Regions from separate parts of the Bacillus swezeyi genome, predicted to be linked through region 1. Evidence: predicted binding sites of a transcription regulator. Region 1 holds the regulator's gene; each other region holds the start of a gene.
The links. The regulator LexA, encoded in region 1, represses DNA repair genes until DNA is damaged. The targets are predictions, from matches to a motif close to CGAACATATGTTCG.
Positions count from the first base shown of each region.

Region 2: a site for LexA is predicted at 4,323-4,336, ahead of recA (recombinase RecA). Genes of this name have one in related genera too.
Region 3: a site for LexA is predicted at 5,122-5,135, ahead of RBH91_RS13535 (Y-family DNA polymerase). Genes of this name have one in related genera too.

Region 1 is NZ_CP133085.1:2,144,008-2,151,773, reverse strand. Features, by position in the region: gene sirA (sporulation inhibitor of replication protein SirA) at 1-232, opposite strand, end outside; gene tkt (transketolase) at 401-2,404, opposite strand; gene RBH91_RS10805 (DUF896 domain-containing protein) at 2,577-2,807, opposite strand; gene RBH91_RS10800 (YneB family resolvase-like protein) at 2,843-3,517, opposite strand; gene yneA (cell division suppressor protein YneA) at 3,537-3,848, opposite strand; gene lexA (transcriptional repressor LexA) at 4,005-4,628, shown strand; partial or broken gene RBH91_RS10785 (IS1595 family transposase) at 4,993-6,021, opposite strand; gene RBH91_RS10780 (NucA/NucB deoxyribonuclease domain-containing protein) at 6,278-6,706, opposite strand; gene blaOXA (class D beta-lactamase) at 6,828-7,643, opposite strand; gene RBH91_RS10770 (peptidase G2 autoproteolytic cleavage domain-containing protein) at 7,738-7,766, opposite strand, start outside.
Region 2 is NZ_CP133085.1:2,006,128-2,013,893, reverse strand. Features, by position in the region: gene spoVS (stage V sporulation protein SpoVS) at 1-201, opposite strand, end outside; gene RBH91_RS10000 (TIGR00282 family metallophosphoesterase) at 403-1,200, opposite strand; gene rny (ribonuclease Y) at 1,287-2,846, opposite strand; gene recA (recombinase RecA) at 3,206-4,249, opposite strand; gene RBH91_RS09985 (competence/damage-inducible protein A) at 4,420-5,670, opposite strand; gene pgsA (CDP-diacylglycerol--glycerol-3-phosphate 3-phosphatidyltransferase) at 5,692-6,273, opposite strand; gene RBH91_RS09975 (helix-turn-helix domain-containing protein) at 6,335-7,240, opposite strand; gene RBH91_RS09970 (YmfK family protein) at 7,258-7,766, opposite strand, start outside.
Region 3 is NZ_CP133085.1:2,718,344-2,726,109, forward strand. Features, by position in the region: gene RBH91_RS13510 (ATP-binding cassette domain-containing protein) at 1-415, shown strand, start outside; gene RBH91_RS13515 (ABC transporter ATP-binding protein) at 412-1,197, shown strand; gene RBH91_RS13520 (MATE family efflux transporter) at 1,210-2,544, shown strand; gene RBH91_RS13525 (FusB/FusC family EF-G-binding protein) at 2,578-3,240, opposite strand; gene RBH91_RS13530 (YolD-like family protein) at 3,446-3,784, opposite strand; gene RBH91_RS13535 (Y-family DNA polymerase) at 3,801-5,063, opposite strand; gene RBH91_RS13540 (DUF6376 family protein) at 5,313-5,759, opposite strand; gene RBH91_RS13545 (YqzH family protein) at 6,487-6,696, shown strand; gene RBH91_RS13550 (MDR family MFS transporter) at 6,840-7,766, shown strand, end outside.

The DNA of each region.
Region 1 (7,766 bases):
CAACCTGTGTATAATCTTCCCGGCTCAGGTTCATTTTCAGCCTCTTATGTATATGGGAAACCGGTATCGGCTTTGTAATATATTCGATTTGTCTGGCAGCTAATTGAGATTGTTTATTTTCGGGGCTTGTCCAATGGTAATCATAAAAAAGCTTGTACATGACAGATTCTCTTCCAAAATAGTGACTGGCAAATTCCTCTTCTATCAGATACGTATAATAATGGCGTTCCATCACTGTCTAATCCCCCTTAGTATTGCGATTCTGATGAATATATGCTTTCTATTATACAAAAGGAGATTAGAAATAATTGTCTGATGATGATAAAAGAAGCGACTAATTTTGTCGAAACAAAAGAAAAGAGAATGATTCGGAGATCATTCTCTTTCCCATGCGATGTCATTATTGATTTAAAAGCTTTTTCACGCGGTCTGCAACATTCGCTGGAGTGAAGCCGTATTCCTTCAAAATCGTTTCCCCAGGAGCGGATGCGCCGAATTGGTCAATGGCGAGAATATCGCCTTCAGTACCTGTATATCTGTCCCATCCGAGCGGCGATCCCATTTCAATTGCAAGACGTTTCGTCACATCAGAAGGAAGGACAGCGTTTTTATACTCAGCTGACTGCTTCTCAAAGCGGTCCCAAGACGGCACGCTGACAACTGATACATCAATGCCTTCTTTCAGCAGTTCGCTTTGTGCGTCAATCGCAAGTCCGACCTCTGAGCCGCTTGCAAGCAGAATGGCAGCTGGCTTTTCATTTTGACTCTTAGACACGACATAAGCTCCTTTTTCAACACCTTCATATGCCGTTTCGGCAGACTGGTCGATCGTCGGCAAGTTTTGACGAGTAAGGACAAGCGCAGTCGGCTGGTTGTCTGATTGAAGTGCAAGCTTCCATGCCGCAGCTGTTTCGTTTCCGTCAGCAGGTCTCATGACAGACAGATTTGGAAGGGCGCGGAGAGATGCAAGCTGTTCAATCGGTTCATGCGTCGGACCGTCTTCTCCCACTGCGATGCTGTCATGTGTAAATACATATGTGACCGGAAGCCCCATTAAAGCGGCAAGACGAATCGCAGGTCTCAAATAGTCTGAAAAGACGAAGAATGTTCCGGCAAACACCCGGAGACCGCCATGAAGAGCCATTCCGTTTAAAGCTGCACCCATGGCAAATTCGCGGACGCCGAACCAGATGTTTCTGCCGGCATAGTCTTTTGCTGAAAAATCGCCGCCGTTTTTGATCGCCGTCTTATTGGAACCAGCCAGATCGGCAGAGCCGCCAAAGAAAAACGGCACTTGTTTCGCGATTCCGTTCAGCACTTCTCCGGAAGATGCGCGTGAAGCCAGGCTGCTTCCTTTCTCATAAACAGGAATTTCCTTTTCCCAGTCAGCAGGAAGCTCTCCTTTGATGCCCAATTCAAGTTGTTCTGCAAGCTCCGGGTGAGCTTTTTTGTATGCGGAGAACAGTTCATTCCATTCCTGTTCCTTGCGCTTGCCAGCCTCTTTCACCGTTTCGTTGAAGTGATCGTATACTTCAGAAGGAACATGGAAATCTTCTTCATATGTCCACTCATACGCTTCTTTTGTCAGCTCAGCCTCTTCTGCACCGAGAGGAGCGCCGTGAACGCCTGAAGTTCCCGCACGGTTTGGAGATCCGAAACCGATCGTTGTTTTCACTTCAATTAATGTCGGCTGGTTTTCATTCTGCTTCGCTTTTTCAAGCGCTGCTGTAATTTCAGTGATGTTATTCCCGTCTTCTACATAGAGCACTTCCCAGTTCATTGCTTCAAAGCGCTGCTTCACGTTTTCAGAGAAAGAGCGGTCTAAATCTCCGTCAAGGGAAATATCATTGGAATCATAAAGCACGATTAAACGGCCGAGGTTTAGGTGGCCTGCAAGTGAAGCCGCTTCCGATGAGATTCCTTCCATTAAATCCCCGTCACCGCAAATACTGTATGTATAATGGTCAACGACACGATATTCGCTGCGATTGTAAGTTTCTGCAAGATGGCGTTCTGCAAGCGCCATTCCGACAGCCATTCCGATTCCTTGACCGAGCGGGCCTGTCGTCGCATCAACGCCAGGAGTATGTCCGAATTCAGGATGACCTGGTGTTTTGCTGCCCCATTGGCGGAAATTCTTTAGATCTTCCATCGATACATCATACCCGCTTAAATGAAGCATGCTGTACAGCAGCATTGAACCATGTCCGGCAGATAACACAAATCGGTCTCTGTTAAACCAGCTTGGGTTTTCAGGGTTTACATTCATCATTTTTGTCCAAAGCGAATAAGCCATCGGAGCAGCCCCCATCGGCATGCCTGGGTGGCCGGATTTTGCCTTTTCAATGGCGTCTATGGATAGTGTCCGTATCGTTGCGACAGATTTTAATTCAATCGTTTTCATTTTTATCCCCTTCCTGTATGTACTCTACTTTCTTATCATAAATCTACCCATCAGTTTTCACAACCATTTCAGCTCAGAAAGCGTCTGAAAAATGGTGGTTGATCTCGTTATGCTCCTTTTATTTCAATATTATACACAAAAAGGGAATACGATATTGACGTATTCCCTAAAATTAATGAAGGCGGCGGTTTTTTTCCTTTTTGAGCTTTTCCGGCGTCACATCATTGCCTTCCGGATCTACGATTGTCACATTTTTCAGCGTGTTTTTCATAGATGCGCGGACACCATTCAAATATTCCTGGCGCAGCTTCTGCTGTTCTGCTTTTTCTTCCTCCGTCAAAGAGCCGGTTTTTGATTTTTTCGCAAGCTCATTGATTCTGGCTATTTTTTCTTTGGAAATCATAATATGCTCCTTTGATTTGTTTATCATTCATACTACTAAATTCGCTCTCGTTTGACAACAAATGAATCCGGCTGGCTGCTCTTATACTCCTGATAGCGGCGGTGTACGGTAGCTTTCGATATGCTGTAGCCAAAGCCCCTTAAAACGGCTGCAATCTCTGCAAACGTCAGCTTGTTTTCCCTGAGCCGAATGATTTCTGAAAGCGGGGCTTCAATCCGCTCCCTCCCGTTTCCTTCATGTTGGTTTTTTAGATTCCTTTCCGGGCGGTAGCCGTTTTCGACCGCTTTCTTCATCCCTCTTTTAATCTTAAGATTATGTATTTTCCGCTGGTATTCTTCCACGATGCCGACGATTTCCAAAACCATTGAGTCGGCCTCGGAAAGTTCCAGCTGTCCCCTGTGTGCGAGTGTATAAATTCGAACCCCTTCTTTATATAAGCAGTGAAGGAGGGCTATTTTGGCGTTTCCTCTTCCAAGCCTTGTATCATCCTGGATCAATACAGCATCCACTTCTGATCTTTTTATTTCATCAAGCAAATCGAATACACCGTCCCGGTCCATTTCATATCCGCTCGCCTGTTCGGAAATGACTTTTACAACGGTCATGCCGTGTTCGGCTGCAAGTGATGCAAGCTCCTCTTCCTGCCGTTTTAAGGAGGTTTCCTGCTGCTCCTTCGTCGTGCTCACCCTGGTGTATATAATCGCGTTCATGGAAATCCCCTCATCCTTCTTACTCTACTTCTGCAAGCTGATATCGGTCAGAATGCTGCTTTGTTACCGGCAGAATCAGAACATCGCCGGGTTTGATGACAGATGTCGGCAGATCGTTTTTGTCGGCAACCCACTCAATGAATTTTTGCTTGTCAGCGGACTTGCCGCCCTCGATGTGGTCGGCAATCTCCCATAAAGTATCTCCTTCTTGAACTTCTATTTTAACATATTGCTTGCTTTCCTCCATCTTTCCGGCAAAAGACAAAAACAGAACACAGAAGCTGATCACAGCAGTAAACAGACTGACGAAAATCAATGATTCCCTATTCAAATCTATCACCCCAAACAGAATATTTGTTCGCTTTTTGTGCTTTCAGTATACATACGAACAAATGTTTCTGTCAATTGTTTTTTTCGAACCTATGTTTGTACTTCGAGGAAAAACATGCTATAATCTACCTAAAATCGACGTTTTGAGGTGCAGATCATGACGAAGCTATCAAAAAGACAACTTGATATATTGCGTTTCATTAAAGAAGAAGTGAAGCGCAAAGGCTACCCGCCTTCCGTCAGGGAAATCGGCGAAGCGGTCGGCCTGGCATCAAGTTCTACCGTACACGGCCACTTGGCAAGACTTGAGACAAAGGGGCTGATCAGAAGAGACCCGACGAAGCCGAGAGCGATCGAAATCCTGGATACCGAAGAAGAGATTCACATTCCGAAAAACCAGGTTGTCAACGTTCCCGTCATTGGAAAGGTAACGGCCGGGATGCCGATTACTGCCGTCGAAAATATCGAGGAGTACTTTCCGCTCCCTGACCGCCTGGCTCCGCCGGATGAACATGTTTTCATGCTCGAGATTATGGGGGAAAGCATGATTGATGCAGGGATACTGGATAAAGATTATGTAATTGTAAAGCAGCAGAGTACCGCAATCAATGGAGATATCGTCGTGGCCATGACCGAAGATGACGAAGCGACAGTCAAGCGGTTTTTCAAAGAAGAGACCCATATCCGCCTCCAGCCGGAAAATCCGACGATGGAGCCCATTATCCTGCAGAATGTGATCATTCTCGGCAAGGTGATCGGCGTTTTCCGAACCGTTCATTAATCATGGGGCTTACTCAGAACCGCCGGGAAACCGGCGGCTTTTTTTGATCAAAGCTATGTTAACTAATAATGTTGATTTTAAATATATAGCAGGATTTTTATGAAAAACCCTGCTATAACTACAACATTTAACTAATTATGTTCAACTATTGTGATTTGTTCCTGTTTTTATATTCATAAATATCCTGAATATTAAGTAAGAAAATCCAGAAAACCCTAATATCCCTATTAAAATCATTAGAGGGAATTGGTCTGAGAATATCATCCCTAAAACAAACAACATAAAACAAACCAACGCTCCTATAAGGTGAAATATTATATTTTTTTTATCCAAAGTGGTACCATCTCTTTTCTCGCTTGTTATTTTATAATTCATACGTTCTCAAAGAATAATAAGTTTTATTAATCGGAATTAAACAACAATCTACAAGCATTTAGTAGTAGATGCATTATCATTTCGATGACTAACAATATCTAAGAATTGAAACCAACTCAAATAATGGTCAAGGTATTTTGTTGCCACACCATTAAATCGTTGTATCCAACCTTCTAAACGACTGTGGTAATTATTAACATTTTGGATGTGATAAAGACCCTTGACACGCTCCGTTCTATCCGATTTAAACCGATAATGTTCTAATCCTTTGCTTTTGGCATAGGCAGAAAAAACCCTCCAGCGCAAAGCGTGTTGTCAAAAGTTAATTTAGAGCCAATAGCCTTATCTAATTGAGATTTGACAATCCGGCCTTTTCCAAGCACCCCGGAATAAGCGGCTTTTTGGCAGTCTCTTGCGATTAAAACACAAACTTGTTCGTGGCTAATACCACGAAACTTAGATGAACCTCCACGCTTACGAGGTTTGCGTCCTTCTATGTTTCTTTTACCTTTTTCAGAGTAAAGGAAATATGTTTTATCCATCTCTACAATCCCTGAAAATGTATCAAAGTCCATTTGTTTAATAGCAGACAATACTTTGTGTCTCCAATAAAATAGAGTGACATAATGAACATTACCAATAAGGTCTGCTGATTTTCGAAGAGAATAACCTTCTAACATACATTTAATGAAGTCTAACCATCTATCTGGCTTATGAGTACGGTATAGCGTAGTAGACATTACATCAGTAAATGTCTTTTTGCAATTTTTACAAGGTATCGTTGGCGTTCAACTTCTTTTAGTCCCATTTTCACTTTATACTTACCGAAACGCACAACTTGCTTAGAAGAGCAACGTACACAATTATAGCCATTTTTATTTTTCCGTTCTGTTACTTCTTGAAAAACAGGTCCACTGTTTGAAAAGGATGATAGAGAATTGATAAAGAATTCTTTTAAGCGGTGTTGTTCTGCTGAATTTAACTTTTTAATTTCTTCAATCAGTTCTCTTAACGTCATTATAATCCCTCCAAACAGATGTCTTTTATCATAATATAGAATATTTGTTTGTTTTTATCAAAAAACAACATAGTTGATTAACATAGCATTGATCAAAAAAATCAGGTTCGAGACCATGCCCATTGTTTGGGTGGCGAACCTGAAAAAGAGGAATTCATAATATGCTTACACACTTATTATCTCTAACTTTACAGTTACTGTCAACAAAAAAGTTTCCTAAGGGAAAAAAAATTAAAGCAATACATTTTTTTTGCTTTCACTGAACAATAAACAAAATTTTTGTTCCATCGGCATATCCGCTCAGCCTGCTGCCGACCCAGGAGCCTGCCCCCCGGTTATCTGTTGAAGCGACATATCTCACTGATGCCCCCTTTCCTCCTTCCTCACACATCGCCATCGGCCATTCATCACGATCATATCCCGGTTTCGTCGGAATCCCTTTTAAAGACTCCTGGCGCCGCTTATCCGCTCCTTCTCTTTCGATTGTACAGACATCGGAATGACCGGCTTTAATGGCATCGCTGATATGCGCCCCTGTTTGAGGATAGCGTGATTTCGGGAAATACAAAACATCATCATATCTTGCAGCTCCTTTTGCATGCTGCGTTGACGATGCAGCACCTCCAGAAAGCCCTGGCAGCACAGCCGCAATAAGCAGTAATCGAATCGTCCATCTCTTCAACATAAAAAAACTCCCTTAACCTGGTTTTATCACCAGGTTAAGGGAGGATTGTTTACGCTTTTCGGTTTTTTTGTGTAAAAGACGTTTAGATTGTGTAAAAGATCGACATTTCATCTCAACATTTTTATTCGTCTATTAATCGGTATTTCTTTAATATGCTGTGCGTAATGGCTTTTGCATTTGAACCTATGCCATTTATGTTTGTGGCGAATACATAAGTTCTGCCGCCGTTTTTAATGACCCCTGTAAACCAGCCCAGCTTCATATCGGACAGCCTTGTGCCTGTTTTGCCGTAAAGTATGTAGCTGTCTGTTTCTTCTTGAATCATCATCCGCTTTACCGTTTTCATCACGGACTTGTTAAATGGAAGCGATTCTTCATAAAGCTTTTCCATAAAATCCGCCTGTTCCAGCGGAGAAATTTTCAGCGTGCTGTCGAGCCAAAACTGATCGATTCCGCCGCTTATATCCTGGTTTCCGTAAGAAATCTTTCGAAGCCAATCTTCCATGTGCTCCCTGCCGATGTCTCTGGCCATCGCCTGATAATACCAAATGACGGATTCGCGCATCCCCGATCCCAGGGTATGATCACGGTTCCAAGAATCAAACTCCCTTACAATGCCGTCCCAGCGCTTGACATCATATTCGTCTCTGACTGCCCCCGTCTGCAATCCGATCAGCGCATTTGCCACTTTGAAAGTGGATTCAGGCGTCAGCCTTTTATAAGCCCTTTCTTTGTTATAGACAAAGGTTTGACCGTTTTTGATGTTTCGCAAAATAAACGTTCCGTCATATCCATTAAAATATTCTTTGACCTTTAGCTGTTTCATGTTGAGCTGTTCATCGGAAGAACGGGATGCGGTTTTTTTGGCATCGGCTTTAACAGTAAAAATGGCTCCGGTCAGAAGCAATGCGGAAAACATGTACATCAGCTTTTTCATTCGATCACTCCTTTGATTTTGTCATACATCTTCATTTTATGGATGAGCACTTCAAAATGGATATTTTTTCTTCTGACCATCTTTATGCCGCACGTTATTTGATTAAGGCGAGAGCGATTCCGT
Region 2 (7,766 bases), 140 kb from region 1:
CGTAAACGCCGGAATGCAAATCAGATCAACTCCGCTTGGCGCTACAAACCCTCTGGCAATCGCGACCGCTTTAACAGCTTGATTCAAAGCTCCGGCTCCGATTGCTTGAATTTCTGCAGCACCTCGTTCTCTCAAGACTCCTGCGAGCGCACCTGCGACCGAGTTTGGATTTGATTTTGCTGAAACCTTTAATATTTCCATTCCTGCTCCCCCTTAAGTTTACAATGGATAAGTGAGTGTTCATTAGAACAATCATTATTAGATGTTGCTATTTTCAAAGCCATCCCCTTTTAATTGCTTTTCAAAAATAGCAGGGTACCTTCCATTTTTACTATATTCACTAAAAGACCGGGATATTCCTGCTTTCTTTTTAATATTTTTCTAAAATGATTTTCTGTTCAGTTATTCAAAAAACATGTGGTCGTCATTGATTAATATCCGCTCAATTTTTACGGCCTTTTTGCTTTGGTCATCAATGTCAATAACGACTCCGCTTAAGGTTGTCCGGCCTTCTGCAATCTCAAAGCGGACAGGCAGACTAGTTTTGAACCGTTTGATAATCGTCTCTCGATTGACCCCGAGAACTCCGTCATATGGGCCTGTCATGCCGACATCAGTGATATATGCGGTACCTTTGGGGAGCACGCGGTTGTCCGCTGTCTGTACATGTGTATGCGTCCCAACAACGGCTGAAACCCGTCCGTCCGTATACCAGCCGATCGCCTGCTTTTCACTCGTCGCTTCAGCGTGGAAATCGATAAAGATAAACGGCGTTCTTTTAGACGCCTCTTCAATCAATTCATCCGCTTTTCGGAACGGGCAGTCGATCGGAGGAAGAAATGTCCTTCCCTGCAGATTGATCACAGCCAGCTCTTTGCTGCCGTTCGTTTTTATGTATGTAATACCTTTACCGGGGGTGCCTTCAGGAAAATTGGCGGGTCTGATCATTTGAGGGGCTTCATCAATAAAATCAAAAATTTCCCTTTTATCCCATGTGTGGTTTCCCATTGTGAGAACATCGGCTCCCGCTTGAATGAGCTCATGATATATTTTTTCGGTGATGCCCTTTCCATGCGCGGCGTTTTCTCCGTTAACGATGACGGCATGCGGTTTATATTTCAGCTTCAGTTTCGGCAAGTAATTTTTGATCATCTCTCTGCCGGGTGAACCGACGATATCTCCAATAAATAAAATTCGCATAATTTGACCCTTTCTTTTTTAAAATAGGATTCTCTAATAGTGTTACACAAGGAAACAAAAAAATAAAGTGATGCATTCGCATCACTTTATTTTGCGTATTCAACGGCTCTCGTTTCCCTGATCACGGTTACTTTAATATGTCCAGGGTAGTCAAGCTCGTCCTCAATTCGTTTTCGAATATCCCGCGCCAAACGATGGGCTTCAAGATCGTTGATTGAGTCTGGTTTGACCATGATCCGCACTTCTCGTCCGGCCTGTATCGCAAATGACTTTTCAACACCTTCGTACGATTCAGAGATTTCTTCCAATTTCTCGAGCCTGCGAATATAGTTCTCGAGAGTTTCGCTTCTAGCGCCAGGTCTTGCGGCTGACAATGCATCAGCTGCGGCTACAAGCACCGCGATGATGGAAGTCGGTTCCTGATCTCCGTGGTGTGATGCGATACTGTTGATGACGACTGGGTGCTCTTTATACTTGGTGGCCAGCTCCACGCCGATCTCAACATGGCTTCCCTCCACCTCATGGTCGATCGCTTTCCCGATATCATGAAGAAGTCCTGCTCTTTTGGCAAGTGTAACGTCTTCTCCGAGTTCTGAAGCCATAAGACCTGTCAGAAACGCCACTTCCATTGAATGTTTAAGCACATTCTGTCCATAGCTTGTTCTGAACTTCAAACGGCCGAGAATTTTGATTAAATCGGGATGGAGACCGTGGACTCCAACTTCAAACGTCGTCTGTTCACCCATTTCGCGAATATAATCATCCACTTCACGTCGGGATTTCTCAACCATTTCTTCGATTCTGGCAGGATGAATACGGCCATCCTGAACGAGTTTATCAAGAGCGATCCTGGCTGTCTCGCGCCTGATCGGGTCAAATCCTGAAAGGATAACAGCTTCCGGCGTATCATCAATGATAAGATCGATCCCCGTCAATGTTTCCAGCGTACGGATATTTCGTCCTTCACGTCCGATAATACGGCCTTTCATCTCATCATTTGGAAGATTGACAACTGAAACCGTTGTCTCGGCCACATGATCAGCGGCACAGCGCTGTAAAGCCAGTGAAAGAATATTTTTTGCTTTTTTATCAGCCTCTTCTTTCGCACGATTTTCAGTTTCTTTCATCATGATCGCGATGTCATGGGAAAGCTCATTTTCAACTCGTTCCAGAATGATTTGCTTCGCTTCATCACGAGTCAGACTTGAAATACGCTCCAATTCTGACTGCTGCATACGAATCATTTCATCCACTTTGCTTTCCATCTCTTCAATATGTTGTTGTCGTTCATTCAGAGAATGATCTTTCTTCTCCAACATCGCTTCCCGTTTATCTAATGATTCATCTTTTCGGTCAAGGTTCTCTTCCTTTTGAAGTAAACGGTTTTCTTGTTTTTGAAGCTCATTTCGTCTTTCACGAACTTCTTGTTCAGCTTCTATCCGAAGCGTGTGAATCTCGTCTTTTGCTTCAAGAAGGGCTTCTTTTTTCAACGCTTCAGCATCCCGCTTCGCGTCTCCAAGAATTTGTTCGGCTGCATGACGCGCACCTGAAATTTTTGCTTCGGCAATGATTTTACGAACATAGTAGCCAACAACTAAACAGAATAGGCTCAGCAAAATGGAGATGAGAATTGCTAAAGGACTCATAACTTTCACCTCCTCTTGCTATGAACTTGTTTCTTGCTAAAAGTAAGTGTCGGCATGTACATTGTACTTTCTTCTCAACATACAGAACCTTCACAGGGAATGAAGAAGCTTCACTGCCCTTGTCAAGTTTAAATGTTTATCAATCATGTTAAGAAAAACAAGTGATACAATTTCATTGTAATTGTGTGGGAAATACTTGTCAAGCTTGCTGTCTTAACGTTTACAAGATATTCGCTTTTTTCAAACCTATTCACTTGGGATTCCTTTAGGATTGTGAAGCGGGGCTTGCTTGCTGAGGATCGGCAAAAGAAAGCGAAAGGCTGCCGACCCGGGGTCAGCAGCCTTATAGATGTTTGTGATTAAAATTCGAGTTCTTCCTGGGCTTCTTCTTCCGGTTGAGAAGCGGGACTGCCGCCCGTATCCAAACCGTAGTGCTCCCGGATTTGCTCTTGAATCATCAACAGGATATCTTTGTTTTCTTTTAGAAACTGCTTTGCGTTTTCACGGCCCTGCCCAAGACGTTCCTCCTGATAAGAGTACCATGATCCGCTTTTTTGCACGATGTCAAGCTCTGTTCCAAGGTCAATGATTTCTCCTTCTTTTGAAATCCCTTCACCGTACATAATGTCCACTTCAGCTGTCCGGAAAGGAGGCGCCACTTTGTTTTTCACGACTTTAATTCTCGTCTTGTTCCCCATGACCTCATTGCCTTGTTTCAGCTGTTCGGCACGGCGCACTTCAAGGCGCACAGAAGAGTAGAATTTCAGCGCTCTTCCGCCTGGAGTCGTCTCCGGATTGCCAAACATGACCCCGACTTTTTCACGAATTTGGTTAATGAAAATCGCGATGGTCTTCGATTTATTGATCGCTCCGGAAAGCTTCCGAAGCGCCTGGGACATCAGTCTGGCCTGCAAGCCGACATGGGAGTCTCCCATGTCTCCTTCGATTTCCGCTTTCGGGACAAGGGCCGCTACCGAGTCGATGACAACGATATCCACTGCTCCGCTTCTGACAAGGGCTTCCGCAATTTCAAGCGCCTGTTCTCCTGTGTCAGGCTGTGACAGCAGCAGCTCGTCAATGTTGACGCCGAGCTTTTGGGCGTAAACCGGATCAAGCGCATGTTCGGCATCTATGAATGCCGCCTGTCCTCCCTGCTGCTGAACTTCGGCAATCGCATGAAGCGCCACCGTCGTTTTACCGGAACTTTCCGGTCCGTATACTTCAATAATCCGGCCGCGCGGATATCCGCCCACTCCAAGGGCTGTATCGAGCGCTAAAGAACCGCTCGGAACGGTTGAAATTCTTGTTTCAGTTTGTTCGCCGAGCTTCATAATCGAACCTTTACCAAACTGTTTTTCTATTTGTTTAAGCGCCATATCTAAGGCTGCCTGACGATCACTCATTCTATTTTTTCCTCCTTTATCACTTCCGCTATATCTACTATACCTTGTTTGCGCGAATTTGCCAAGAAAAAAGCGAACGCATATTCGATTTTTTTGAAAGATAAAAAATGATTCCTGCAAGCGGAAGGTTCTTTTTTAAAAGGAAGATCTTCCGAAAAAGCTGTTATCGCTTATTTTTCTAGTATTTTCAGCAGCAGATGGCAGCCGTATTTGGCGGACCTCTTCCGGATGCCGGATCTGGATCCGGCGAACATGAATTCAAACGACTCTTCATCTCTGCCCTTTACAGAGATGCCGATTAATACTTTTCCGGCCGGGTGGCCTTCCTGGGTATTCGGCCCCGCGACTCCCGTAAAGCTGATGCCGATGTCGCTTCCCGTTTTGTCTCTGATGCCTTTGGCAAGCTCTTTTGCGCATTGCCCGCTGACTGCGCCAAAGCGGTTCAGCGTATCTTCGGAGACACCGGCGGCTGAAACCTTCAATTCGTTCGTATAGCAGACAGCGCCGCCTTTAAAATATTGGGAAGCCCCGCTGATTTCTGTCAGCCAGCTTGAGAAAAGGCCCCCTGTAAAACTTTCCGCAGCAGACAGGGTGATCCCTTTTCGGGTGCATGCCTTCGCAAGCTCTTCCACAAGCGATGTATCATCATATCCGTAAAAGTACTCTCCGACGCGCTCCAAAATGCGGTCTTCCGTTTCTTTCAGCAGACGGCTTGTTTCATCCGGATCAGCGTGCTTGGCCGTCAGCCTGAGGGTGACTTCCCCATCTGCCGCCAAAGGAGCGATCGTCGGATTCGTCTGCGCATCAATAAGGTCTTCCAAATCCGTTTCAAGCTGGGATTCTCCGATGCCAAAAAACCGCAGCACCCTTGACACGATCTTTTCCTTTGAGCCGAGCTTTTCTAGAATCAGCGGCTTCGCTTCATTTTCAAACATCGGTTCAAGCTCTTTCGGCGGCCCGGGAAGAAGCATATAGAAACGCGATTCATGTTCCAGGAACATGCCCGGAGCCATGCCGAACCGGTTTGGCAGGACATCCGATCCTTCAAGGATCAGCGCCTGTTTACGATTGTTCGGCGACATCGTGCGGTTTGTTTTTTTGAAATAATCCTCGATCGATTGAAAAGCATCCGCATCAAGCTCAAGGGGACGCCCGACAACCTCGGCGATTGTTTCTTTGGTCAAATCGTCTTTCGTCGGTCCGAGCCCTCCTGAAAAGATGATGAAATCAGACCTTTTCTGTGCGGTTTGAATCACTTGTTTGAGACGTTCGGGGTTGTCTCCGACCGCTGTATGATAAAAGACGTTCATTCCGATTTCGGCCAATTGTTTGCTGATAAACTGCGCATTCGTATTGGCGATTTGTCCGAGCAGCAGCTCTGATCCGACAGCGATAATTTCCGCTTTTCTTTCCAATTTCATTCTTTCCACTTCCTCACGCGTTTAGTTCGATGTTTTTAAAGCATCCCAGTTTTTAGCGAAATAATCCCAGCCTGATACGACGGTGAAAAAGACAGCCACCCATAAAGCAAGTGAGCCGAATGGGAACGAGACAAGCTCGAATGGAAGGTTGTGAAGCAAGAGAGCTGAGATGGCAATGATCTGAGCCCATGTTTTCACTTTTCCAAGCATGTTCGCTGCCACGACTTCCCCTGTCCCTGCCAATACGAGACGAAGCCCTGTCACGGCAAATTCACGGCTGATAATGACAATCGCCATCCATGCCGGTGCAAGATGGTAATGAACCAAAATAATCAATGCCGATGATACGAGCAGCTTGTCGGCAAGCGGGTCAAGGAACTTTCCAAAGTTCGTCACAAGGTTCAGCTTTCTCGCGTAATAGCCGTCAACCCAATCGGTAACAGAAGCAAAGATGAACAAAAGAGCGCCGATTAAATGGGCGACTGGAATCGACTCGCTTCCAAAAGATAAGGATCCCCATTGAAATGGAACAAGCATGATGATCATGAAAATAGGAATTAATGCAATTCTTGAAAGCGTGATTTTATTTGGTAAGTTAAACATAAAGGTTCCTCCATATGTATCGTTTTACGAATGATGAACGCAAGAAAAAGTCATCTGGCATTTAAGATGACTTTTCCTCCTTTTTATTTTGAATCGTTATGTTTTGTGTCATCACATTCTTAGGATCTAGTTCATAGGAAAGAGCTTCTCCGTTGATTTTAATTTCCACACCGGGCGCATAGCCAATCCGCAAGTCAATCTGTTCTTGCTCGGTTATATTCTTTTGAAAGGTTTCTCCTTTTTTCATCATGCCTTCTTTAAGAGAACTCCCTTTCTCATCCCTCACCCTCACCCAAGAGTCTGCCGATGCTTTCACCTCAAGCTCAAGCTTGTCGGCTCCTGAAATTTCATAGGTTGTGGAGGTGCCTTCACTGCTGACGGCTTTAATGCTCAGCTTTTCCTTCTCATCAGACTGCTGATCATCTTTTTCTTTGTCATCAGCGCCGCTGTTTTTATCAGCATTCGCATCTTTCTGATTTTCCTTTGTCAGCGGTGAATCCTTTGAGACGTCATACTTGCTTTGCGACTCTTCTGTTTTAGGCTGCTCGGCCGACTGCTGATTCCCTCCGCCGTTTACGGCTTGAATAATGACGTAAATGATCGCAACCACGACAATGACGCCGGCTACGACAAGCAAGGTGGGCAGAAGTTCGAGCGCTTTTGACGCTGACTTGGGAAGCTCCCTCTGCGGCTTGATTGAAGAAAGTTTATCAGAAACCTCATCATTGTAGGAATTGGGGATATCTTTTTTAAATTCTTCAAATAAGAGCTCTGAGTTCAGTCCGACAGCTTCCGCGTACTGTTTAATAAAAGCTCTCACATAAAACTTTCCCGGAATAATGTCATAGTTTCCTTCTTCAAGGGCTGTTAAGTATCTTTTTTGAATTTTCGTAGCCGCCTGAAGATCGTCCAATGACATCCCTTTTTCCTCTCTGGCTTCTTTCAGCCGATTTCCTAGTTCAGTCACAACAAACACCTTCCATTTTAAAAATCAAAACCGGAAAAACCAGAATGGTCAAACATTTGCGGTTCCTCGGCATGTTCATATGTAATAACCTCATCAGGGCTGTTACGCAATTCGATAATGTAATCAAAATCATCCATCGTATATTCCGTATTTTGCACAAAAATATCCGGATGCTCGACAACTTTGGTCGCGGGCAGCCGCATAATTTCACTGACGAGCTGCAAATGGCGCTCAGATCCTCTTCTTGTCGATACGATGCCGTCCAAAATAAAAACATTCTCCGGGCTGTATTCGTCGGCAATCAGCTGGCTTCTGATCGTTTGTTTCAAAAGCGTCGAAGACACAAAAAGCCATCTTTTGCTTGCACATACGCTTGAAGCGACGATTGATTCCGTCTTGCCGACGCGGGGCATTCCACGGATTCCGATCAGCTTATGTCCGTCTTTTTTAAACAGTTCGGCCATAAAATCGACAAGCAGGCCGAGCTCGGAGCGTTCAAAACGGAACGTTTTTTTGTCATCTGCAT
Region 3 (7,766 bases), 570 kb from region 1:
TGACAGTTATCCGTTTCAATTGAGCGGCGGACAATTGCAAAGAGCAGCCATCGCTCAAGCCATGGTGCTCAAGCCGAAGCTCTTAATCGCCGACGAGCCTACAACGGCCTTAGACAGCATCACAGCAGCCGACGTTTTACAGCAGCTGGCCATGCTTCGCGATAAAACAAACTGCGCTGTCCTTTTTATCACGCATGATTTGCGGCTTGTCAAGAGATATGCCGATCAGGCAGCTGTCATGCAGAACGGAGCAATTGTTGAAAGCGGAGGAACCGCGAGCTTAATGAAGCATCCGCAACACGAGTATACAAAACGTTTATTTGCCGCAGTTCCCCCGCTGAAAAACCCACCTTTGCGGCTGATGGCCGCGTCAGAAAAGGACACGGCGCTCACAGGAACAGGAGGAGCTTCATGACCCGAAAAGAAGAGACCGTCCTTGCGGTCAGCAACCTGACAAAACATTATTCTTGCGGACACAAGGCCGTTGACAATGTATCCTTTTCCATTCGGAAAGGCGAGTGCCTCGGCCTGACCGGCGAGAGCGGCAGCGGGAAAAGTACGCTTGCCCGCTGCCTTTTGCTGCTGGAAAACATCGATCAGGGAGAGATTTGGCTTCATCAACACCCGCTTAGCAGCATAAACAAAAAAGACGCCCGTCTTTACCGCAGAAAGCTTCAGGCTGTTTTTCAAAATCCGGCCGCTTCATTAAATCCAAAGCTAAAAATGATTGATTCTGTAATGGAGCCTTTGGATGTCTCTAAAAAAGACGCCCCTTTATTTTTGCGGGGAATTTTAGCGAATCGCCGCCTTGCCGCTGAACATTTGTTTGCCATGGTCGGCCTCCCGCCGCACCTTCTTGACCGCTATCCGCATGAATTAAGCGGCGGACAGCGGCAGCGGGTTTTGATCGCCAGAGCCATCAGCATCGAGCCGTCTTTAATCATTTTTGACGAGCCGACCGCAAGCCTCGATGTCACCAGCCAGGCGAAAATTTTGGATCTCCTGAAGGATCTGCAGGACGAAATGGGCCTTTCTTACTTGTTTATCTCACATGATCTCGCCGCTGTTCATTTTATGAGCCATCACATCATGATCATGAAAGACGGGCAGATTGCAGATCAATTTGCAAAAGAAGAGCTGTTTTCCGAAAAAAGGCACCCCTATGCAAAAAAGCTGCTTCAGGTGTTTGAATCATAAGGGGGGTAAAACATGAACCACAGACATTATCTTGCGGTCGCCATTCCGCTGATCATTTCAACGATTACCACCCCGCTGCTCGGAGCGGTTGATACGGCGGTGGCCGGACAGCTTTCTTCCCCTGCTTACATTGGCGGTGTTGCAGTTGGAACGATCATTTTCAACACGATGTATTGGCTGTTTGGATTTTTGCGGGTAAGCACTTCAGGCTTCGCCGCTCAGTCGCTCGGCGCTCAAAACAGCTCAGAGAGCGTTTTGGCGCTCACACGGCCCGTTTGTATCGCGCTGTTTGCCGGATTGATCTTCATCATCTTGCAAAAACCGCTTGAATATTCAGCGCTGATGCTGATTCAGCCGGATGCGCATACGGCTGAATTTGCATCCCAGTATTTTTCATTGCGGATTTGGGGAGCCCCTTTCGCTTTAGTCAGCTACTGTATTCTCGGCTGGCTGATAGGAATGTCACTCATCAAAGTGACATTGTTTTTGCAAATTTCGATGAATGTCTTGAATATCGTCCTTGATGTCGTCTTTGTTTATGTCTTTCATATGGAAGTATACGGCATCGCCGCGGCTACCGTGATTTCTGAAATAACGGGCTGTCTGATCGGCTGCTGGCTTGTGAAAACAAATGCTGCCATACCGTTTAAACTGCCGCCTGTCAAACTTTTGCTCGATCCGAAGCCGTTAAAAAAAATGATGGCGGTCAACCGGGATTTATTGATCAGAACATTGTGCCTTCTGGCGGTTTTCAATTTGTTTACAGCTAAAGGCGCCGGTTTTGGTTCTGAAATTTTGGCCGCCAATGCCATCTTGATTCAAATTCATTATATGATGGCGTACTTTTTTGACGGATTTGCCAATGCATCAAGTATTTTTACCGGAAAAGCCGTAGGGAATTTGGATCGCGGCCTCTATTCCCGGACGCTTTCTCTTTCATTCCAGTGGTCGCTTATTTCGTCAGCGGTTCTTGCCGCCGGCTATTTTCTCTTGAAAGATGCGATCATTCCTTTATTTACACCGCTTGAAAGCGTCCTGGAAGCTGCCAAAACATACGATGTTTGGATCATGCTGTATCCTGTAACCGCAGGTTTTGGATTGATTTTCTACGGAATCTTTACGGGCGCCACTGAAATAGGCCCTGTCAGAAATTCGATGCTTTTGGCCGCCCTTGGTTTTTTGGCCGCCTTTTTCACCGCTGTACCCGCTTTCGGAAACCATGGGCTGTGGCTCGCTTTTACTTTATTCAGCCTCGGCCGCTCTGTGTTCTTATGTATGGCCGTGCCAGGGCTGGCCGCCCGGATTTTCGGGGAGCAGTACAGTGGAAGGCTTAAGGCCGAATCATAAAGAACCCGGCTGAGCTCAGCCGGGTTTTTTAGATCAGTATTTCGTTAATTGCACGACAAAATCGTTCAGATGATCTAATGTCATCATATTTTGGTTGCATTTTTCACTGTCATAGCAAATGTAATTGCCTCTGTCCGTATAGGTTTCTTTACCGCTTTTCACCCGGGCCATGAATAGTCCGATCGCTTCGGCCCTGTTGCATATCGAGCAGATCCCTTTTTTATGGCTGGGTTTGATCGTGCCGTGTATGCCTATCAGTCTTCCTCCGATATCCACAATCATGTATTTCCTGCCTGATCCCGCATCATTCCATCCCAAGTAGGAATATCCGCGGAAATCCATCTGCTCAAATTCGGGAGTCTTTAACTTTTTCACTTTAGAAAACAGTTTTTTAGCGACCTTTACTGTTACATGCTGAAATGGTATCACATCATGCTTTAACTCAGCTAAAAAGCGGATGGCTTCGCTGCTGTCTTCCACTTCAACCATCTGGCACAGCAAATTCTTTTGCTGATTGCTGAGATCAGGAAACAGGTTTAATACTTGATCCAACGCATTGGATTTCAAAGCGTCAAGCACGTTTCCGTCCTTGATGTTCGCATGTCCTTGGACAAGACTGTCCGTTTGAAACTTAATAAAATTATATTGATCATTTCTGATAAAAGGGTTCATATTCACTGTATTTACATTCTTCATTTCTGCCAGCTCCTTATTTATATATATGTGAAATAAGGTGCAAAGCCGTATGATCAGAAATGATACCTTGCTCTTCAGGCGATTTGTTTAAAACTCCACCTCATGCAAAGTATCGCCTTTTTAAGATAACAGGCTTTGCATGAGACGCTGCAGCTGGCAAATGAATGTCATTTACCATTTTATACACCTCCGAATACTTTCTTCATTATACACGACAATCATATTCAATCTCAATCATGTCATCCATCTTTAACATGCATATTTCATCCGCAGGGGTTACAATGCGCAGCTCCCGTTTCAGAGCGTCAACATAATGGATGCGGCCGACAAGCGTTTTGACCTCCCCCTGCCGGTAATAGGCAAATTGCAAAAGTCTGTTTTCCGCCATCGCTTCACAAATGATGTCATTGAATTCTTCATATTTTTGTTCATCCAAAATCGGTTTCTCGTGTTTTTGAAGGCTTTCATGATATTCCCTGAGCAATTCCACGTGCTCCGGCAGCATCATGGAAACCCATTTGATGTTGCCTCTGTCTTTTAACATCCGCAGATTCTCCTTTCTATGCCTGATGTCCGCCGACAAGCTTTGACCGCAGACGGGCGGTTCCGGCGTTTGTATAGGAAACGGCGCGCAAAAGCGCTGTTGAGCCGTGCCGTTCTCTGATGCCGTCCATCACATAGCCAAGCATCCGCTTTTTTTCCTGATCCGGACGAAAAAGGTCGAGCTGCATATGGGTGTCATCCTCAATGTTGGAAAGAGAAATGGAAACTTTCCGAACCGTTTTCCCCTCATAAAAGCGCTCGAACAATGCGAGGCATGTATGGTAAAGATCAAGTGTGACATTTGAAGGGCTTTCCATCGTGTTCGAACGATAAAATCCTCCGCCAAACTCATCGCGGCTGTATTCAATTCCGAGGCTGACGGTCCGCCCCGCCTGCTGATGGTCACGCGCCCTTTTGGCAACCTCTTCGCACATTTCAAGAATGACATGCTTGACTTCATCCGGGTTCGGATAATCGCGAAGCAGGATCTGGCTCTTTCCGTAGCTGACCTGCCCCGCCATGATCGGCGCTCCGATGGCTGAAAGATCAATGCCCCAAGCGTGATAGTAAAGCTGGTTTCCCATCAAACCGAATGTTTTCTCAAGCCGTTTGAGATCATAGTGTGCCAGCTGGCCGACTGTAAAAATCCCCATGCGGTTCAGCGTCTTTTCCAGCCTGGAGCCGATCCCCCACATCCGCCGCAGCGGGAACAAAGGCCAGAGCTTTGTTTCTACATCTTCATAATCCCAAACGGCCACCCCGTCTGCCGTTTTTTTCGCTTCAAGATCAAGGCAGAGCTTTGCCATCAACATGTTCGGCCCGATGCCGACGGTGCAGGGCAGCCCAAACTCCCTTGCCATGTCATCTTGAATTTTCGCGGCAATCGTCCGTGCATCTCCCCACATGTTCTTCACGCCGTCCACCTGGATAAAGCTTTCATCGACGCTGTATGTATGAACGGCATCATGCGGCACATAGCGGCAGAACAGCCGGGTGAGCTCTGTTGAAACACGGACGAATAGCCCCATCTTCGGATTGACAAGCCGAATGCGCGGGTCGTCTGGCAGCTGATACAGCCTTGTCCCCGTTTGAACGCCAAACTCTCTTTTGAGAGCCGGTGAGGCAGCCAGAACGATGCTGCCCTGCCGCTCTGTGTTTCCGACAACCGCTAAGAAGCAAGTCATCGGATCAAGCCCGAGCAAAACGGCGGCACAGCTGGCATAAAAACTCCGCATATCAACGCACAAAATCGAGCGCGCCGGATATTGACTATAGTCCATCATCTAACCCCCAAAAAGGAACTGACGTTCGCATCATTAGTGTATGAATACTATACTGCGAATATGCGTTCGATTTCCAGGCGTAAATTTATCCAAAGAAAATATTCCCTTTGACGTTCTGCCGTTTTCAACATGCCAATCGTTTCTTGCTGCTGGGAGGCAAAAGAGGTTTTTGACCGACCCTCGTCTGCGGTATGAGCTCGATTTTTGAGCAATCAGAAAAGCACCCCATTTTCGGGATGCTTTTTTCTATTCTGTCAATTTTTCAATCTGGCCCATCACATCACTGATCTGCTGAGCGCTTTGCACCAATTCTGACTGCTGCATCTTCTCGACTGTTAATTTTCCTTCCTCAACACTTTTCAAAACATCCTCAGCGCTTTTTTGCAGTGTTTCATTATGCTTCTCGATCGTGTCATGAATCTGGGCTGCAGCATCGGGCGGGGTTAATTCATTAAAATCGGCCGCAGCCTGCTGAATAGACTCAAGCTGTGTTTCCAGCTGTTCTTTTGCATCCGCATCGTTTACAGCCTGTTCAGCCAAGGAAGGCGCCTCCTCCGCAAATGTTTTCACTTTTTGGATATAGCCGGCCGCTTCATTTGTATAGTTCAATCCGTCATTCACCTGATCAAGCATTCCGCATCCGCTCGCTCCGAAAAGGCCGATTCCGGCCAGAACTGTGAGAATTCTTTTCATTGTTTGCCTCCTTATCGTTTTTTCCGCCCATGGCAGACCTTTCTTCGTCAATTCATGTCTGGACATCATCAGCTCCCCTCTCCCTTTTTGATAAAAATGAAAAAACTCCACCGATTTGGTGAAGTTGATAAACAAAAAGACCTTCACCAAATCAGATTTGGCAAAGGTCTCGCTAACAATTAGATTGCCAGCAAAGCCGAGGATTTAAGATATCCCGTAATGACGACTTTACTGTGACAGCTACTCCCCTTTGGAGTATTCATTTTTATTACTTTTATTTTAAAGCATCAGGCTTATCCGGTCAAATTCCTGCTGGCGGTTAAAGAACTGGCACGGGCCGCAAAAAACACCTTCTTGAAAGATGGCGATATGGTATAATACCCCATCTGGGAAAGGGGGTGGTGCGGATGACTGCATATGAAACAATCTCTTGTTGCATTGCCGTGTTGTCAAAAAAGGCAAACAGACCATCCCTTGAGCCCTGACAAGTTCGAGGAATGGTCTATTTTAACGAGACTCATAAAAAGCCGGAATGCTGCCTCATTCCGATTCTTTTTTATTTTAGCAGTTTTATTTAATCATGATATGTGCAAGACCATTCACAGCGATGAGCGTCCCTCGCGTTTTCTCATCAAAAAACTTTCACATCCGGAGTCCCGAAACCTGTTGAGAACATCGTTTTTTCCTAGTAAGATAAAAGAAAAATCGCTCCTAAAGGAGAAGGCAAATGGATGAAAAACTGATTGAAAAAATGCTCGGACAGGCACTCAGGCAATACGGCCGCAACATCGCAATCGACCCCCTCAGCCCCCATGAAAAACAAATCCTGAAGCTGGCTTTACAAGAAAGGCGGACGGAGGAGCCGGACGAGGGGCTGCATGCTCATATTGAGGATGTCGTCTATGATTATGTCACAAATCAAGGCTTGTTTTCATAATGCGATAAATGCTTCCCGGAGCGGCTTCCAAAGCCAGGAAGCTTTCCCCCGCCTTCGCCCCAAGATTTAGAAATTCCTCTATTCATCACCATCTGTTTCATGTATGATAATACAATAAAATATGATTATCTGGAGCGTTCATCATGAAACGAAAATGGCAAAATATCCACCCGCTCAGCTGGACCATTATTGTCGGAACGATTTTCGGACGGATGGGAACCACAATGAGCATTCCTTTTTTAGCGATTTATTTAACACAGGTCAAGGGGGCTTCAGCCGCTTTTGCGGGAGCCGTGATAGCGGCAAGCTCCCTGATTGGAATTGCGGCGAGCTTTTATGGGGGGTATTTATCAGACCGGTTCGGCCGGAAAAAGATCATGCTGCTCTCGATTTTTGGCTGGGTGCTCGTGTTTGCCGGCTTCGCACTCGCCGACCGCGTCTGGACCTTCTTTTTGATGAATGCCTTGAACGGATTGTGCCGCGCGCTTTTTGAACCGACTTCAAGAGCGCTGCTTTCCGATGTATCCAAACCTGAGACGCGCCTCTTTGTCTTCAATCTTAGATATACAGCGATCAACCTCGGCGTCGTCTTCGGTCCGCTTTTAGGCCTGTACCTCGGCTCTTCCAAAACGACGCTGCCGTTTTTCATCGCGGCTTTTATTTATTTCATTTACGGGGCCGTGCTGGCGGTTCAATTTCAAAATCACACTGTGCCGGTAAGGGAGACGAATAAGCGCATTAAAGTAAGAGATGCCTTGCAGGTGACAAGAACAGACCGGGTGTTTTCAATCACGCTGATCGGCTCGATTCTTTGTCTGTTCGGCTATTCCCACTTCACATCGACGCTTGCACAGTACATGTCGGCAAGTCCTTTCATTGCAGATGGGACGAAGATATTCGGGATGATGCTGACGTTAAATGCTGCGGTCGTGCTGGTCATACAGTACCCGATCGTCCATATCGCAAAACGGTTTTCACCGATTTTGTCGCTGATCACGGGAAATGTTTTGATTAGCATGAGCCTGTTCAGCCTCTCGTTTTTCCATGACCTTTTATCCATCATCTTCATT